DNA from 3 places in the Alicyclobacillus sp. TC genome. Region 2 is predicted to be linked to each of the others. Evidence: riboswitches for the same ligand, from Rfam matches in the RefSeq annotation. Region 2 holds a riboswitch; each other region holds the start of a gene.

Region 1 (4,159 bases), 1.1 Mb from region 2:
GACGATTCATGATCTCATCATAATCTTCCATTTGACCAAAACCGGCAAACCGATTGAGTGCAGCACGCTTTTCAAGGAAACCGGTTTCCTGTAGAAAAGCTTGAAATTCCTTGAGATGGTCTTCTCCTTTTTTTGTTAAACGAATGGATAAACGATCCGATGAAGATACCCATTCTGCAACACCATAATCCAAGATGAGTTTACATTCTTCTTCCAACGGATAAGAAGCCCAGGGACGATGATATTGACCACTCACAAAATCTGTAACTAACATAGGCTGATAATATTGAATTGCCTGATAGTCATCATATGCATTGACAAGAAATGCAAGAGCAAACACCGTTTCAGGAGAATATCGCTTCATACTCGTTTCCAGTAATTTCGAAGCTACCAGTATCATGCTACCTTCGAGCCCGGACTGACCCAGACGTAAATGCGCATAAAAGGCAGCTGTGCTGGTGATCGCGTCAATCATCGCATTGGTGGCAACGACTTTCTGATAGTAGGGTTGAATGGCTGGACGGGCAAACCAGTGCTCAGGCCAATATTGTCGGACTAACCGCCGAGCCTCTTGATGAATTAACTGTTGATGATGCGAAGTTATTGTTGCAACGGAAACATGTGTGAGTGTCGGGCCGACCAAGATATGCTCCTGTAACAATTTTTTCATGATGGGAGCCAGTCTGGGCAATTCTTCAACAATTTCTGTCATACGAACCTTCCTTTTCTAGTGCGAATGCTGTCTCATTTTATCAATTTTATCATGTTCGAAAGAAAAAGGATTCCTATCCATAGAAATGCGTATGTTGGAATAAAATCAATATTCGGAGCACAGAATAAATATAGAAACACATCCTTTCGACACCGTAGGGCTCACGCTTCACCGCGCGTGGGCCACTCCCATGAGAGGGGGAACCTGTGTGCAGGAAGACATACTGGATACAGGAATGACCAAGAGAGTCGATGAATTAGGAAGAATCGTCATTCCCAAAGAGTTACGAATGAGTTTAGGCATAGAGTGCGGAGATGAACTTGAATTTTTGTTAGATGAGGAGAATTTGATTCTTCAGAAATATGTACCGGGATGTATTTTTTGTAAGAATACAGAAGATCTTCTATGGTTTCACGAGCAGCAAGTCTGTCGTCATTGTACGCAGCAATTACAGCAGTATATCAAATACTAACTTGAATGAGCCACAGTCAAGAAAGCCCAGACTGTGGCGAATGACTTGTGTAGCCTCAGGCAACAGGTACAGTCTTACAGGTCGTCACGGCTGTAGGTACCAGCAAAAAGAACAATACAAAGATAATCAAAAATACAATAGCCCAGCGTGTCAGTCCATCGAGCATTTTTCAACCCTCCTTTAGCATTAAAACATGCTAAACGAGTCTTCATGGAACCGGACAAACACACGAATTTGAAAACGAATCCATCTAATTTACCTAGATTCGGTTCAGTTGACCTGCCCTCCAATCGAATAGGAAGTATTCAGAAAGGTTGAGGGAGTCATCATCGCCCAATCTTCCACAGCCATAGGTCGTGCCCAGTAGTATCCTTGACTTAAATCGATGCCCAGTTGTTGAGTGATTTGTACCTCCTCTATCTTTTCTACGCCCTCGGCAATCACTTGTTCTCCGGAATCCATGTAACACAATAGATGAGATAGTAACCGCTGTTTTCTATCTGAAAGATGAATGTTTTGAATGAGTGAACGATCTATTTTGATGAAATCGGGTTCCAATATCACCAAGGTAGACAAATTGGCATGTCCGACCCCCATATCATCTAAAGCAATTCGAACGCCTAGAGAACGTAAGGGTCGTAACATCTCGAATAGGGTTTTCGGATCATAAGCTATGTATTCAATCATTTCAAAGATAAGTTGGCTGGGCGGGCAATGACTCTCTTGCAACAGATGTTCTAATTCCTCCAAATAGGCACGCTCCGTCAGACTATGGGGACTAACATTGACAAAAATCGGTTTAGATTGCCATTTTGCTGGCAACTCCAAACGTTTCTTCAAGCTCATTGATAAGGCTAGCCGGTCGATTTCAGTAGATAGTTGATATTCATAGGCAGCCTGAAACCATACATCCGGCGGTATCCCCTTCCCCTCGCATTGAGGGCGACTTAACGATTCATACGCAAAAAAGTGCTCTTTGCGATGATGAACGATAGGTTGAAACACCACATCTAGTTGTCCTCTTTGAATACTGGATAAGATACTTTGCAAAACGGAAGTGGGTATATTTGGTCGATTAGACAGTTTATACCCCCCCCCCCCCCCCCGAGGGATATTTTACCATTTTTGATGTGTGAATCTTGTACCATGTGTATCTTACCCACCCCTCTATCGTTTGAGGGCCACCCGTTTCCTACGGATGGCCCCCTCGTTCTTCTCGCCCTATGCGGCAACCCGGCGATCCTAGGCACATACCCTTAGACCCGTAGCTTTGCGTCCCAATGTTTCCATTGGTATGCTTTGATACGCATTTCTGAAATTTCTTCCTACCTTATCTTCCTACAAATTCCGACAATTTTCAACCTTTTGTCACAAAAGGAAGGTCATATACCTCAAATTCATTTCGAGTGCGAACGTACGATCGAGCGAGTACACAAGAACATCTTCTTACCAATCCGCTGCGCTATGTGCCATATCCGCGTCGAGTTCAAGACCAAGCCAAGAACGCAGGTATGGATTGGTGTGTTTCTGTGCTTCTGGCCACAAATGACGAGCTAAACGGTAGGAACAGATCCACGGACGATGGGTTTCCGGCAAGAAAGACCGATCAAACTTGGCATTATGGGCCACCCGTACAGCGTCCTGGATATGCGTCAGAATGGTTGGCCACACTTCTTCCCATGTGGGTTTGTCTTTGACCTGTCGATTGGTGATGTGATGCACTTCCGAAGCTTCCGGCGGTATCGTTTGTTGGGGATTGACAAGCGTCTGATAGAGTGGGCGAATGCCGTTTTTGCTCACCTCGACCAGTGAAATGTCCACAATCCGATGGATGGTTGGGTCTAGACCTGTCGTCTCTGTATCCAGCACCACAAAGCGTGTATCCTGTATACGCATGTAGGTTCTCTTCCGTTTTTGGAGATTGTAACCAAAATAGGACGTTGGAACAAGCCTGTAACCGACAGAACACGCTCTGCAGTCACGAAGATATACCGTGCGGATGGAAAATGCTCTTGTCACAAAATGTGTAGCGGGTACGTCTATACAGGTAAACAATCGAAACTAGGGGTGGTTTTTGTGCAAAAACGAATCTGGGGACTGACTGCGTCTATGCTTGCATTGACGTGTTTGACGGTGACCGGGTGTGGGACAATGTCATTGATCAATAAAAATGGAAATACACTCAACCCTACAGCATCATCTGATAGTCCCCATTCATTTAAGCCAAGTCGAACACATCGAGATGTTAATTCAGCCAAAAGCGTAGTTATATCTCCTTTAGAAAACCTAAAATCAATCTATATGGTCAATGGAACCACCGGATGGGCCAATTCTTCCCGTTCAATTTTTCGAACTACAACGTCGGGACGAAAATGGGTACGAGTTTTCAATTCCAAGCACATTTTAGCGTTGGATGCAGTTAATTCACAAAATGCTTGGGTGATCACTCAAGGCAGCGCTCGCCATGTCACTCTCAACACTACAAGCGACGGTGGCGTCCATTGGAGAATGGATCGTCTCAGTGCGCCTTGGACAATAGTAAACGCCCAATTACATGTTTCCATTAATTCTCAAGATAGTTCGTTTGGATTCGTAATGTTATCGGGACCTCTGGATTTGCAAACAGGGCCACAAGCCTTATGGAGAATACTACGAGGTCATGTTTCCTCCTCCCCGGTATATCAATCCCTCCATGGGTCCATTCAAAAGATTCAATATGCCACACCGAACGAGGCATGGGCCACAAATTATTTTCCTAATCCTAATCACAAATCTTTTTCTTCCTCCCTGATGATCTCAACGAACGGAGGTATGTCTTGGGGTCCTGTTACATTGTCTATCCCACACTCGCTTCTCATGAAAGACATGAACAATCACAAAACCAATCCAAAACTGCAAGCTTCGGTACTTGCCATATATCCTCCCACATGGGTTTCTCATATCGGCTTCCTATCTGTATCCCTAACTCTTCCATA
Region 2 (4,159 bases):
TAGGTCCTAATTTTGGTAACAGCTTTATGTTGGCCATTCCTGCCACCATCTTGGCGTCACTGTTTGGCTCCATTAATGGCTACGCATTATCTAAATGGAAGTTTAAAGGCGCCAATGTGGTGTTCTTTCTCATATTGTTTGGAATGTTTATTCCTTATCAAAGCGTATTGATTCCGCTCTTGAAAGTACTTGATTTGATTTCTCTGTACAACACGATTCCTGGCCTGATTTTGGTTCACGTGGTGTATGGAATTCCTATTTGTACACTTATATTCCGTAATTTTTACGCTTCGATTCCAACGGATATTATTGAATCTGCGCAAATTGACGGAACAGGATATTGGGGGATTTATCGGCATATCATTTTGCCGCTTTCTATTTCTGGATTTGTGGTAGCGGGAATTTGGGAGTTTACACAAGTATGGAATAACTTCCTCTTTGCCGTGGCTGTGACCAATCCACCTCATCAGCCTGTGACAGTAGCCCTTGTCAATATCGCGGGCAGTCAAACGGTGCAATTTAACGAGCAGATGGCCAGTGCCTTGATTGCGTCGATTCCAACGTTGATTGTTTATATCTTCCTGGGTAAATATTTTGTTCGAGGACTACTGGCGGGATCGGTTAAAGGTTAATCAGAAAGATAATGCAGAAGAATTTTCTATGTAGCCGTGCCCAGCCAATGAGCCATTCGGTTCATGAGCGGGCGCGGTTTGATTTTGAAGAAGATAAACGACGTAAAAGGTTTAATAATGCAGAAATACTCACCCACATAGAACCCCAAACAAAAGAAGAGGCAAGAGCGGTACTAAAATGGAAATAAAGATTTGCTGGATTCCCATCCACCGTTATATTAGAGAGAAAGGGAGCATTCAGCGGAGTATGGAGACCCATGCCTGTTAAACTGGATTGGTGGAAGAGGTTAAGTATGTGCTCCCGCAACCAGCCAAACAGGCGGGCGAAACCGGCTGCAACAAGGTACCATGGATAAAGAAAAGCAATCAGGACTGAAACAATGGGGGCAAAAGAGATGACACCGAGATCGAGCAAAAGTATACAGGCCCACCAATACCAGCGGATTCGCAAATAGCGTTCTAGTTTTTCTTTGATGAGTGTAGCGCCCCAGATAGACAGATAAGGAAGCGGTACCACACAAAGTAAGCGCCAACGAATCGTTTGACGTTTACGCGACAGTGTTTGTGGACTGTAAAAGGTTGTATTCGTGTCTGGTGGCTGGTTATCCAATCGTGGTTTTTCTATTGTAGATGCATTTTCCGCACCGGAGATCCGCTCTTTGCGCTTCCATCCTGAATAGACGACGGGGCGCTCAGCGTTGGCTTCCGGTAATTCTTCCATGGCGTTTGAATGTACATCTGTGCGTCGTAACGCTGTACAATAGGCGAGTCCAGCTAAGAATTCACTTTTCGTCATACGCTTTTGAAACAGTTCATGATCTGAGAGATCAAATCCATCCATATCCAGAATCCACAGACCGTAGCTTTGTTCCCATTCCCGTAAAGTTTTTCTTTCTTCTGTAGGGCGACTATATCTGCGCACGTCTTTCACCTCTGCAGCATGCTCTGCTAGCAGAATACCTATCCTATCGATTTGCTGCAACTGTTAAAAAAAGAGCGATCCAATCGGATCGCTGTAAGGGGGTTAGGGCTGTTCCATGGGAATGATTATATGTTAGAAATATTGAAAGAGCATTGAAAAAATCAATACTCGGCCAACAGGACAAATGCTCTTTTCTGTTCTATTTAAAATAAAATAGACAAAAAACTTCGACACCTATTTACAATTTTCGTATGTTTGATAGAATAGTAGACATCAATTCGCATATTCCACCAACGATGCTCAGGGCAAACCAGTAGAAATGCTGGGACGCAAAGCTTCGGGTCTACGGGTTCATACCTATGATAGCCGGGCTGCCATGGTTGCTGATGTTAAAGAGCAATCTTCCCTGGGGAGATTGCTCTTTTTTCTCCAAACCCAAGGCTGGTTGTCCTTTGCTTCGGCACCGCTGCTCACCCTCCGAATGTCTGCATCCCCCCAGTCAATGCTGTGCAGACATTCGGCACCACGCGGTGTGGTGGCTTTGGAGGAAAAATAGACATGGCAAAGCATGGATGGGCTGTAGGGGTAGCAACGATTTCAACACTTTCCATAGGGGCGTTCTGTGCGCCACAAGTTTTCGCAGATGGTCTTTCCGCACCCCATTTTCCCAATCAAGCACAATCCGATAGTATGTATTGGTCAAGAGCTAGCAATGACTTTTATATACAAGCCAGCAGTGTACCTTATACAGAGAGTGGGACGCAAACACTGCTTAATATTCAACCTGGAGAGTCGTTATACTTAATGGCCTATACAGGGGACAAAAATCTGACTTCCGTTCGTTGGTTGGTCAATAGTCCTGATGCTGCCATTGTGCCGGATTCACCAGATGAGCTTTGGACGTATGGCTCCAAAACCGTCCAAATGGCTGTTTTCACAGCGAGTGAGCCTGGTATTTATACAGTGCAAGCTAGCTCCGAGGGTCAGTACAGTGTGCCTTTGGTACTGATAGTAGGGTTACAACAACTAACTGGTCGAATTTCTCCTGAATCATCTCAATGGACAGGTGTACAGCCCTTCTCTGCAACTGATGCCGGATCAGCGTTAGCTACTGGCGAGACGGGTGATATTCAATATGTAGAGTACAACCCCATAGCCAATACAGACTGGATTCCTGTACAGGGAACGGTCATGGGGAATGAATCTCATGTTGTCGTTCAGCTATCCAGTAACAGTGGACAAGGTATATGGAATTATCTTCTCCCTGTGCAAAATCACGAATTCTCGGCAGATATTCGTTCTCCTTTTACTGGAAGTATTAACATTTCCTATATTTCTCAATTTTATCGCCAGCTAAATACTTCTGGAGATTACACATGGCAAGGGGGATATACACTTTCTGTCAATGGACCGCCAACAAGTGAGTCCAGAAAGGCGTTACTGTATTCGGCGTTTATGGATGGAAATGTAAATCCGGATGCCAGTAAGATAGCGAGCCAAATTTTCGCCAATTCTCCATCTCCAGAAACGGCTGCGGCTGCTATTGCAAATTATGCCAGTGAGAGCATGTCGTATGATTGGTCCATGGTAGATGGGGGCAAGTATTTGTTTGAAGATGTTGCATCAGCGTATTCTTTGCGTAGTGGTGTTTGCGAAGAGATTGCGGAATTAGCAGCAACGATGATGAAATCAGTTGGCATTCCCGCAGAAACTGTAATTGGTAAAGCCCCAGTCAATAGTGCGGAAGATAATCATGAGTGGCTTCAAGCGGACGTGGGAGGCCGTTGGGTAGTCATGGATCCGACTTGGGATAGTCCCAATCAGGGACCCAACACTTTATTGTCCAACGAATATATGACAGAAACTGTTTCTCTGGAGACTAGCCATCTGCCTGATAATCGCCTGGTGGGCAGTATTCAGTAATCGTAATCGCAGCTTAATGATGTGTTCCTGGATGGGGTTTATACAAATAAACCTTCATAAGATGATTCAAAAAGCTAAGACGCAGGTAATGCGCCTTAGCTTTTTTGTTTGGACCATTGATTGAATTCTTCCCACCATTCGGGATGAGCTTCAATAAACTCCATCAGGTTGCTGATTTTTTTCATGGCGTTGCGTGAAAAATAATGTTCAATACCTTCCACCGTTCGGTCAATCTCCTCTGTGTCCGTGAGACCAAGCGATTGAAGAAAAGACTCCAACATCTGATGTCGTTTGGATAGATGCAAACCAAGGGAATAGCCTTCTTGTGTTAGGTTAAGGCCTCGGTAACGCTCGTAAATCAACAGTCCATCTTCATCTAATTTTTGAATCATTTTGGAAACCGAAGCATTATTGATACCGAGTCGGTCAGCAATATCGGTAACTCGTGCATAACCTTTATTTTGAATCAGAATCCAAATGGCTTCAATATAGTCTTCCTGACTCGGGGTGGTGGACACCGAGCAACACTCCTCTCCGCCTCGACCGCTGGGTTCGCGGATTTTGTGCGGACATCATTGATGTTGGTTGCGCGTTGTCTCAACCATTCGAGTCATTTATCGAAGGTTATTGACAACCGTGAATGCTACGGCAACCAACATGAAAACAACGTAAAGCCGCAGAC
Region 3 (4,159 bases), 830 kb from region 2:
ATTAAATGCTAGCAAGCTGAAACAAGAAGTTGTAGCAGGTGGAAATGATCCGTCATGTACTGTCCTGGCTTCAGGCTCTTTACTTTTTTCTCAAATATTTTCTTTGGGAAACACCAATTGGAATCAGTTACAACAATCCATTCCACTATCACTTCCTAATGCAGTAGATTCCGTTGCAGGAAGTGCAGCATATTCGAATACCACCTGGTTTCCTCTAGCTCCGGGACAAACTGCAGTAGTAGTCTATCAACTTTATGTACAGGATACTTCCCCGCTTGGAGAGGCTGGCTGCAAAAATTCCTCGCCATTTGTACCGAATACGTCTAGCAACACATTAATGACTTGGGCTTATGTAGTGCAACATGAGAATGTTTCGCAAATTTCAAATTAGAGAGTTTTCGTAAAGTAGGGTTGTAGTTGAAAGGAAGTGAGTGCAAGATGAGTCGATTGCGTCTTCCTAAACGATTCATAGCCGTGGCAGGAAGTACGTTAGTGGGCATTTTATTGCTGTCGGATGGATTATTTCGCATGACTGCTTTGGCCGATCCGTCTCTTACGTCTTCATTTTCTGGTGGTTTAGCTTTTACACAATATGCTGATGGAAGTCATATTTTTTCTAATGTTCATCACTTAGTGCCCGGGGATACACGCACAGGTTCTGTAGAAATCATGAACGAAACAAATGTTACTGAGCAAGTGGTCTTTACAACAAAACTATGGGGACCTTTGTTTTCAAATAATGGTCATACAGGCACAACTTTGTCCAGCACCTATATCTCCAAAGACTATTCAGGAACAGGATATCAAAAAGCGTTTGAATATGATAATTTTCCACCGCATATGAGTGATACGGCTTATGTCGTTGGGGATGAAGAAGCTACCATTCAAACACAGGGTCCTTTTTCTCAAACAGTACAATCCAAACCTTTTACTTTATTGGAAGGTCAATCCTTGCTCATTCAGTACACGCTTCAATGGCCTTTAAGCGCTCATAATGATTATCAGGGGCTTTAGGCTATATGCAAGTGCAAGTTCAAGCGATTCCCGTGGGCACACCTTCTAATCCGTCAGGTCCGACAACGCCCAATAGACCACCTCAGCCCAATTTACCCAATGGAGGAAATCCTCCTGTTACTGTAACGCAGCCCAATCCATCAGGAGGGAATGCACCGCCGATTAGAGAACCAGGTTCTGGAAACGGAAGTCAAGGGGAGTTTCTAGCATTTCTAGTCACCCGTCAGGCGGGCATTCAGAAGGACAAACAGTTCATGTCATTCCCATTTCATCTCCTGGTCAATCTTCTGTCATTGGAGCAACATCTCCCGTGACTGGGGTACCTGTATTGGAAACTTTAGCCGAAGCTTTGAGTTTTATTCTGCTTGGCATAGGAATGCTTTTCTTAGGGAGTCGATTGCGAAAAGAGAGATAGGGATATTGAAAATCATTTCTAAATAGAGAATTTCCAAATAAAAATCCTCATTGCGCAAGAAATGAGGATTAAACATTTGATTTATGCCACTGATACGGATTATATAAAAAATTAAGAATCCCTTTTATCCTGGATTTTTTTCCATCTTTGATATTCAACAAATTGTTTGAATTCTTCAATATCAATCCCGGAAAGTTTTGCTTCTCTAGCAATTTCTAGCCATTCTTCATCAAGCCCGTATGGATTTTCTGAATCCACCGTGGATACCACATCCACAGGTAATAACTCCACCAAGGGAATTTGAAAGACATGAGAAAGTTTTTCCAAAACTTGAATGGACGGGTTTTGTTGTTTGTCTCGTTCAATCATACTTAGGTATGACTTGGCTACCCCAGAACGCTCAGACAACTCATTGAGCGACCAACCACGAGATTTTCGTAAGGCTTGTATGCGTTTGCCAATCACAGATGTCTCCCCGCCCACTCCATGTGTAAATTTTAAATAAAAGTGAATCATTTCATACTATTGACATTATTCCTTCAAGACAACGTTTGGATAGTGCGGGAAGAGAGGAAGCGTCTGACTTCTTCTTTCGTTAAACCAAAGTCTCGAGCCATTGCCATTAAACCTTCCCAATCCTGTAAGCTTTCAGTATCCCTTTTGTTCTCTTTGTCTGTCATTGTTTTAGGCTGAATGTTGTGCAATTCCCTTTACCCCATTTCGGTAAGATTTCCTACCGAACCCTTGCAACTCAGCCATCCTGGCTTAATTTTATATTTTTCCATCCAGGACCCGCAGTTTTGCGTCCCTGTCTTTCAACAGGTTTGCCCTCAAGGAACTAGGATACGTTCATTATACGAAACAGATTGTGCTTCGACAATCTAAAAATGTTCCGATTGGACTCATATCTATATTTTGAAACGAAAGAGATTGAATTGAAACATTTGGAACATTATTTCCGTTTACAATACTTTCGAGCACCGTAAGCATATGTCCTGTCGTCATAACGGTGAACGGGGAAATGCAAAGCGACGGGATCGAGAAAGGAAAAGAAACGTTTAAACAGAGATGAGCGTTACAAACAGGCTAACACAGTTGAAATATGAAAATATAGAAAGCCAATATGTTTTGCGGGTAGAGGTAAGGGATACGAACGGAATATTCATGAGAGAGATGAACGAATGAGAACTAACAGAAAATCAATCAAGGAATTAAAAAATTGGCGCTGCACCGCTCATATATGGACGGACAGCGCTCATCTCTTTAACAATAGCTCCCTTCAAACGGTTGAACTTGGTCCGGAATATGCGTCTCATTGAAAGATTGTGCAGGCAGATTAAAAAATTGATCCGTAATGCTAATAAGTGGGCGCAATACTTGTAGATTGAGTATATTTATAATCCCAAGTGGAATGAAAGATTTTCCAGTGCATACCATCCCAAACTTTGTTTCATGCATGTGGTTCCAAGTTTTGATGTTGAATAGGATTGTAAGCTTTTCCGCCAATCACTTGAGAACGTAATCGTTTTATTAACAAGAGAATCGTTAAAAGCTTGTATTTTGGCAGGCGTAAAGAACTGTATTCCTGAAATAGCAGAAAGTGAAAGAACTCCAATGGCGAAGTACCTAGAATAAGTTCCTTTTGTTATCAAAATAAGAGATTTACTAGTTATCTGTTGATTTTATATACAAATACCAATAAATACTATAAATAATTTAATTATAAAAATGGGTTTCATGAGCTAGTATTTAGGGGAAGAAATATAAATTTACTCATGGACCATGAGTCCAATGAGTCTAGTATTTGTGGTATTTATGCAATTGGACGGGGGAATTATTCCTTTGAACAGTCTATTTCTTTTAACAAGTTTTTAGCTCGAACCATTCTTTCTTGATATTGCAATTTCATTGCTTGAACATTTTCTACTTTTCGATTCATTTTTTCAATCAACTCTTCTAGTATTTGAATAAAATTTTGGACGATCCGTTTTTGTTCTTCTATATTTTCATTTTGCTCTTGAAAATTCTTCTTTAATTCTTGCAAGGATTGTTCAGCAGACAACGTTTCTTGAATCTCTTGCAGTGAAATGCCGAGATGCTCTTTTAAACGCAATATTTGCTGCAGCATGTCTATCGTTTTTTCATCGTAAAGTCGATGACCTCCATTTGTGCGTGCTGCTGCAGAAATGAGTCCAACTTCCTCATAGTAACGAAGCGTTCTTGGTGTGATACCAAGCTGTTTGGCAACGTTGTCGATAGTCAAAAAGTATTTATCCTGTTGTGCCAATCATATACCTCCGTTTCTTATCTAAGCTGATTTTGGTTGTATTCTTTCCTTCTACAGGACATGGCTCTAGGTTATCCTACAGAAAAGAAAATATATTCGAGTTGATTGCGATTTACACTTGGTCTAGGATATTATACAAGTTATTCAGTTAACGTCAACGTAAATTAGTTGCATGTTTTCATTGTTCATAAGGAGGTGAAACCCAAGCTGTGAAAAATCAGCTTGGGATAGATGAAGATAGCCAATGGAGTCGAAATGCTGGAATTGGAAATGAATATAATGGGGAGGAAAAATTTAATTCATCCAACACTCTTTTACGATGATTCACAAGCCATATTAGTAGACGCGGGCATGCCCGGGCAACTCAATGAAATTCGCGAAGCGGTGGAAAAAGCGGGAGTGTCGTTTGAAACGATAACTGCCGTTATTTTAACGCATCAGGA

What was found. A riboswitch is a leader RNA that binds a small molecule or an ion and turns the genes downstream of it on or off. The one in region 2 is predicted to bind cyclic di-GMP.
Region 1: it holds a riboswitch for cyclic di-GMP, as region 2 does, so the genes downstream of both, FY534_RS07415 (EAL domain-containing protein) here and FY534_RS12635 (transglutaminase domain-containing protein) in region 2, are expected to answer to the same signal.
Region 3: it holds a riboswitch for cyclic di-GMP, as region 2 does, so the genes downstream of both, sinI (DNA-binding anti-repressor SinI) here and FY534_RS12635 (transglutaminase domain-containing protein) in region 2, are expected to answer to the same signal.

The regions. Positions count from the first base shown of each region.
Region 1 covers NZ_CP044434.1:1,509,402-1,513,560, forward strand. Annotated here, with positions in the region: gene FY534_RS07405 (class I SAM-dependent methyltransferase) at 1-712, opposite strand, end outside; gene FY534_RS07410 (AbrB/MazE/SpoVT family DNA-binding domain-containing protein) at 921-1,184, shown strand; gene FY534_RS07415 (EAL domain-containing protein) at 1,455-2,234, opposite strand; cyclic di-GMP riboswitch class I at 2,409-2,493, opposite strand; gene FY534_RS07420 (3'-5' exonuclease) at 2,631-3,080, opposite strand; gene FY534_RS07425 (beta propeller repeat protein) at 3,261-4,159, shown strand, end outside.
Region 2 covers NZ_CP044434.1:2,572,967-2,577,125, reverse strand. Annotated here, with positions in the region: gene FY534_RS12645 (carbohydrate ABC transporter permease) at 1-632, shown strand, start outside; gene FY534_RS12640 (hypothetical protein) at 694-1,554, opposite strand; cyclic di-GMP riboswitch class I at 1,849-1,933, shown strand; gene FY534_RS12635 (transglutaminase domain-containing protein) at 2,113-3,477, shown strand; gene mntR (transcriptional regulator MntR) at 3,573-3,995, opposite strand; gene FY534_RS12625 (hypothetical protein) at 4,092-4,159, opposite strand, start outside.
Region 3 covers NZ_CP044434.1:592,896-597,054, forward strand. Annotated here, with positions in the region: gene FY534_RS02890 (hypothetical protein) at 1-391, shown strand, start outside; gene FY534_RS02895 (hypothetical protein) at 439-1,014, shown strand; gene FY534_RS02900 (hypothetical protein) at 1,020-1,328, shown strand; gene FY534_RS02905 (helix-turn-helix domain-containing protein) at 1,541-1,894, opposite strand; gene sinI (DNA-binding anti-repressor SinI) at 1,969-2,109, opposite strand; cyclic di-GMP riboswitch class I at 2,172-2,268, opposite strand; gene FY534_RS02915 (helix-turn-helix domain-containing protein) at 3,264-3,716, opposite strand; gene FY534_RS02920 (MBL fold metallo-hydrolase) at 3,948-4,159, shown strand, end outside.